One region of the Blautia sp. OM07-19 genome, then DNA from elsewhere that is predicted to be linked to it. Evidence: riboswitches for the same ligand, from Rfam matches in the RefSeq annotation. Region 1 holds a riboswitch; each other region holds the start of a gene.

Region 1 (2,209 bases):
ACGTCTCCTTTCTTATGGTGTCTCAAACGCCATATCTCATATGTATCAGCGGACATGCCACTGGCACCTCTTAAGGCGCTATGACGCCACGATTCATATAGAACCATTATACTCTACACGCTCCTGCATGTCAACGAAATCCAACAGTATTTATCGGTTTTTTGTGCGGGTTTTGTTGTGGTTTTTGTTTGTTTTGTGTTGGTTTTTATTTGGAATTTGATTTTTGAGTTGACTTTTGGATTTTAGACTGCCATACTGAGATCAGTATAGTTTCTGTTACTGTAATTGGATCTGACAGTAACGATTTTTTCCGATCGGAGGAGGAACAAACATGTATCTTTCTGATGTACATACACATTCCATCGCAAGCGGGCACGGAACGACCTGTACCGTTTCTGATATGGCAAAAGCGGCTTCAAAGAAGGGGCTTAAACTGCTCGGGATCACAGACCATGGACCTGGCACACTTGCCGCGGGAACTTCTTCTTATTTCAGAAGTCTTTCTTATTCTCCCAAGAAACGCTTTGAGATTGAATTATTGTTTGGAGTTGAACTGAATATCCTTGATGTTGATGGACATGTAGATTTAAGTGATAAACTTCTTGACAAACTGGATTACGCGATTGCGAGCATGCACGCGCAAAATTATAAGAGTGGTTCTGTAAAAGAAAATACAAGTGCTTACCTGAACGCTATGAAGCATCCCTGCGTCAAAATCCTCGGACATTGCGATAATCCGCATTTTCCAGCAGATTATGAGACACTTGCAGTCGCAGCAAAAGAATTCGGAGTGATCTTTGAAATCAACGAAGCCTCCCTCGCCCCCTACGGCTACCGAGGAGACACCCGAACCAACAACCGCGAGATCCTGCGCTGCTGCCGCAAGTACAACATCCCGATCGTCCTCTCCAGCGACAGCCACGGCACAGAACACATCGGAGACTTCACCTGCGCCGCCGAATTCGTGCATGAAGAAATGTTCCCGGAGGAACTGATCTTGAATAATCAGATTCCAAGGTTGAAAATGATATTAGAAGAGAGATAATGAGTCTCCCACACACCGGTCCCTAATCTGCCGCCCTACGGGCGGCGTTCAGGGACCACACCCCGGTGAGCGAATGTCATCCGTACAGGAGGTGTTTCTCCGTAGGCGTCCCCATTCCTCATCTACCCCATCTTCTTCATCAACTCCACCAACTCCGCATACTTCCCAGTCACATACCCATAATTCTTCCTCTTATGCGGCAGCTGACAATCCGTGCAGTCCTTAAATCCCTTATCCGTAAACTTAAAATTCCCGCCACATTTATCACCCAGTGCATACAACGGGCAATAACAAAACAGACAATTAAAGTTCTCCGGGTCTGCCCCTTTATGGCATGGAAAATATTCACACTCCTTATTGCTGAAATAGGAATAATGTTTCCCTTCCCAATACGGTTTCTCCATAATATTCACCTCCATCCCCTTTTCATCCTATTATATCCTATAAGAAAATATAAAAAAAGCAGCTATGACCAATGTCATGCTGTCATTCAAACATTCTTATAGAGGATTTGCGATGCTGCTCCGGGGTAGACAATGAATCCGTTCAAATATGCGGAGGGAACGAATGCATCCGAAGCAGTATCGCCTGCCATTTAATCATACCCTTAATGGGTTACCATGCTCTGCGGCGGCCACCGCAATTACAAGCATGAGGTATAATTCATACGAACAGGCGAATTCCATAAAAAAATGCCTGCTTCCAATAAGCAGACAACACTCTGGGACTGCGGATATCCCTAAGTTGGTTGTTACACTTTACACGGAAGTTTAACCTCGCCATACAAAGCAGGTTTCCTGACTTCAGGATCATCGCTTGCCTTCCCCTTCTCATACTATGTACAATGGGATAATGAAGGTTCGCTCCTCTGTTACAGTGACCGGATCGCTCAGGACTCTCACCTGATTCCCTCTTCTGACTGCTACGCGGACACAGCCAGCACTTCATATGTTCAATATGGAATTATACTGACATTATAATAGCATACCCTTTGGTCATTGTCAATAGTATCTGATACTTTTTTCACAAATTCATAAGTAAAAAGTTATAATCTCTTTTCACACCCGTTTTTTCTCTGTGTTGCATTTTTTCTGCGTGTGTCCTATACTGAATTATATTTTCCGGTCCTGCATGACCACTACGTAGTTATCACCAAAAGGAGGA
Region 2 (2,209 bases), on a different contig from region 1:
TCTTTTTTATGGAAGAAACACTTTCCATTTTCGTAAGCGAGAATGATGCTGTTGCCATCCGGTGTGACTGGTTTATATTCATTGTGATAAGTATGCGGTGCGATATCCTGAATCATAAAAAATCCTCCTTTTGGTGATAACTACGTAGTGGTCATGCAGGACCGGAAAATATAATTCAGTATAGGACACACGCAGAAAAAATGCAACACAGAGAAAAAACGGGTGTGAAAAGAGATTATAACTTTTTACTTATGAATTTGTGAAAAAAGTATCAGATACTATTGACAATGACCAAAGGGTATGCTATTATAATGTCAGTATAATTCCATATTGAACATATGAAGTGCTGGCTGTGTCCGCGTAGCAGTCAGAAGAGGGAATCAGGTGAGAGTCCTGAGCGATCCGGTCACTGTAACAGAGGAGCGAACCTTCATTATCCCATTGTACATAGTATGAGAAGGGGAAGGCAAGCGATGATCCTGAAGTCAGGAAACCTGCTTTGTATGGCGAGGTTAAACTTCCGTGTAAAGTGTAACAACCAACTTAGGGATATCCGCAGTCCCAGAGTGTTGTCTGCTTATTGGAAGCAGGCATTTTTTTATGGAATTCGCCTGTTCGTATGAATTATACCTCATGCTTGTAATTGCGGTGGCCGCCGCAGAGCATGGTAACCCATTAAGGGTATGATTAAATGGCAGGCGATACTGCTTCGGATGCATTCGTTCCCTCCGCATATTTGAACGGATTCATTGTCTACCCCGGAGCAGCATCGCAAATCCTCTATAAGAATGTTTGAATGACAGCATGACATTGGTCATAGCTGCTTTTTTTATATTTTCTTATAGGATATAATAGGATGAAAAGGGGATGGAGGTGAATATTATGGAGAAACCGTATTGGGAAGGGAAACATTATTCCTATTTCAGCAATAAGGAGTGTGAATATTTTCCATGCCATAAAGGGGCAGACCCGGAGAACTTTAATTGTCTGTTTTGTTATTGCCCGTTGTATGCACTGGGTGATAAATGTGGCGGGAATTTTAAGTTTACGGATAAGGGATTTAAGGACTGCACGGATTGTCAGCTGCCGCATAAGAGGAAGAATTATGGGTATGTGACTGGGAAGTATGCGGAGTTGGTGGAGTTGATGAAGAAGATGGGGTAGATGAGGAATGGGGACGCCTACGGAGAAACACCTCCTGTACGGATGACATTCGCTCACCGGGGTGTGGTCCCTGAACGCCGCCCGTAGGGCGGCAGATTAGGGACCGGTGTGTGGGAGACTCATTATCTCTCTTCTAATATCATTTTCAACCTTGGAATCTGATTATTCAAGATCAGTTCCTCCGGGAACATTTCTTCATGCACGAATTCGGCGGCGCAGGTGAAGTCTCCGATGTGTTCTGTGCCGTGGCTGTCGCTGGAGAGGACGATCGGGATGTTGTACTTGCGGCAGCAGCGCAGGATCTCGCGGTTGTTGGTTCGGGTGTCTCCTCGGTAGCCGTAGGGGGCGAGGGAGGCTTCGTTGATTTCAAAGATCACTCCGAATTCTTTTGCTGCGACTGCAAGTGTCTCATAATCTGCTGGAAAATGCGGATTATCGCAATGTCCGAGGATTTTGACGCAGGGATGCTTCATAGCGTTCAGGTAAGCACTTGTATTTTCTTTTACAGAACCACTCTTATAATTTTGCGCGTGCATGCTCGCAATCGCGTAATCCAGTTTGTCAAGAAGTTTATCACTTAAATCTACATGTCCATCAACATCAAGGATATTCAGTTCAACTCCAAACAATAATTCAATCTCAAAGCGTTTCTTGGGAGAATAAGAAAGACTTCTGAAATAAGAAGAAGTTCCCGCGGCAAGTGTGCCAGGTCCATGGTCTGTGATCCCGAGCAGTTTAAGCCCCTTCTTTGAAGCCGCTTTTGCCATATCAGAAACGGTACAGGTCGTTCCGTGCCCGCTTGCGATGGAATGTGTATGTACATCAGAAAGATACATGTTTGTTCCTCCTCCGATCGGAAAAAATCGTTACTGTCAGATCCAATTACAGTAACAGAAACTATACTGATCTCAGTATGGCAGTCTAAAATCCAAAAGTCAACTCAAAAATCAAATTCCAAATAAAAACCAACACAAAACAAACAAAAACCACAACAAAACCCGCACAAAAAACCGATAAATACTGTTGGATTTCGTTGACATGCAGG
Region 3 (2,209 bases), on a different contig from region 1:
GCTGAATACAGGAGATTATAATGTTATTCTGAGTGTAGTGAGCGCAAGTGATTTTATCAAGATAATTGATGCTTATGAAGAAGAGAACAGTACAGATGTATTGTTGGGTTCCATTGACTGTTTTACAGAAGATACATACGAAATGTTTAATAAAAAGGGATATAACGGCAAGGAAAGAATCGACTATCTTGTAGGAAAATACGGTGCTATCGTTGCACCATCATTTGTTGCCATGAAAAATGCTCTGGAAGGCTTTGCAGAAGATTACCGTGAAGATGGAAGTGCTTTCCGGCTGCAGCAGTCATTCTGGACAGCGGATTCAGTAGATGAGTTTAATAAGCAGTATGCGTTATCTATTGGAATGTATGATAATACATATAGTGTAGAGGACATGATGGAAGTTCTGAAATCCTATACACCGGAAACAAATTTTGAGAAATTCCGGAAATTTACGGAAAAATAGATAGAAAATAAGAGTCTAAAATAATTGACGTATACATGATGGTATGTTATGCTAGATGAGTATTCATACGGTCATTTAATGATTTTAGAGATAAGTTCAGACCAGCAGAAGCGTCCTGCTGGTCTGATTAAAAGGGAAACCGGTGTAAATCCGGTACGATCCCGTCACTGTGATAGTTGGTTTTCAGCTGAATGCCACTGGAAGATATTTTTCTGGGAAGGTGCTGAAAATGGGTAAGCTTAAGTCAGGAGACCTGCTTATTTCTGGTAAAAGAGATTCTTGCGGACGACGAGAAATCCTGCTTAAGAGTTACAACTTCATGTGTTGCATATATATGTTTGATTCTTTAATGGTAAGATTTCGTGACGGATGTGGGAGCATCTGTCTTTTTTTTCGTTCAAAATCACAGGAATGGACAGTATGAGAAGGAAGAAAAACAACGAAGAAACAAAAAAAGAAAGGAAGTAAAGGATGAAAAAAACAAAAAGAGAATTACTTGTGTTAGCAGCGGCAACAACAGTTGCATTATTAATGGGAGTTACTGTACAGGCGAAGGGTGATGAGAAGGTTTTAAACTTCGGATGTCAGATGTACACAGATGGATGTGTAAACAGTGCAAATGATGAAAACAGTGGATGGAATGCTATGAGATATGGTATTGCTGAAGCATTATTTAAATTCGATGACAATATGGAAGTTATCCCGTGGCTTGCTGAGAGTTATGAAGTAAATGACGAGCATACAGAATGGACGATCAAGCTGAAAGACGGAATTAAATTCTCTGACGGATGTGATTTAACTCCGACAAAGGTAAAAGAGTATTTTGATCACATGAAAGAGGTAGGACCTTCCGGATCTGCCAAACCGGAGAAATATCTGGAATTTGAAGCAGAAGTTACTGTAGATGATGATGCAAATACTATTAACATCAAAACAAGCAAACCATATGCAAACCTTGTAGGACAGCTCTGCCACCCAACTATGGGAATCACAGATGTAGAACATATTGAAAACTACGATAATGGAATTATTGGAACAGGTCCATACAAGATTGAAGAATTCAATGGTGTAGGTGTTGGTTATACATTAGCTGCAAATGAGTATTATCGTGAAGATGTTCCATACGATAAGATCAATCTGCTGTTCATGGGAGATAACTCCGCAAAAACAATGGCTCTCCAGAGTGGTCAGGTAGACTTGGTTGAGAATATCACAAATGTAGCAGATATTCAGGATTTCCAGGACAGTGATGACTTTACTGTTGATATTGCATCCGGTGTACGCTGCGGATTTGCATGGATGAACTTTGATGGTGTTCTTGGAAACAAAACACTTCGTCAGGCAATCCTGATGGCAATTGACTATGATACAATCTGTAATTCCAGAACAATCGGTGGACTTTATACACCAGGATTTTCCGTACTGCCATCTACTCTGAACTATGATTACGACAAACTTGAGAATCCATATACCTATGATCCGGAAAAAGCAAAACAGATTCTGGATGATGCAGGAATCGTTGACACAGATGGAGATGGAATCCGTGAACTGGATGGCCAGAATATCAACCTTAGATATATTTCTTATGAAAACCGTCTTCTGAATGACTTTGCAGATGCTCACGCACAGTATCTTGCAGAAATCGGCATCGGTGTTGTTCCTGAATACGGAAGCTCAGATGATCAGTGGAGTAAACTTGCAGCACTGGATTATGACTTTAATAACAATAACTGGATCACTGTTGGT

What was found. A riboswitch is a leader RNA that binds a small molecule or an ion and turns the genes downstream of it on or off. The one in region 1 is predicted to bind cobalamin.
Region 2: another riboswitch for cobalamin. It lies ahead of DXC01_RS00170 (cysteine-rich small domain-containing protein); the one in region 1 lies ahead of DXC01_RS14035 (cysteine-rich small domain-containing protein).
Region 3: another riboswitch for cobalamin. It lies ahead of DXC01_RS18945 (ABC transporter substrate-binding protein); the one in region 1 lies ahead of DXC01_RS14035 (cysteine-rich small domain-containing protein).

The regions. Positions count from the first base shown of each region.
Region 1 covers NZ_QULA01000022.1:42,642-44,850, reverse strand. The annotation lists gene DXC01_RS14040 (phosphatase) at 332-1,045, shown strand; gene DXC01_RS14035 (cysteine-rich small domain-containing protein) at 1,168-1,449, opposite strand; cobalamin riboswitch at 1,816-2,007, opposite strand.
Region 2 covers NZ_QULA01000001.1:42,520-44,728, forward strand. The annotation lists gene nudC (NAD(+) diphosphatase) at 1-116, opposite strand, end outside; cobalamin riboswitch at 325-516, shown strand; gene DXC01_RS00170 (cysteine-rich small domain-containing protein) at 883-1,164, shown strand; gene DXC01_RS00175 (phosphatase) at 1,287-2,000, opposite strand.
Region 3 covers NZ_QULA01000053.1:1,381-3,589, forward strand. The annotation lists gene DXC01_RS18940 (hypothetical protein) at 1-463, shown strand, start outside; cobalamin riboswitch at 539-738, shown strand; gene DXC01_RS18945 (ABC transporter substrate-binding protein) at 935-2,209, shown strand, end outside.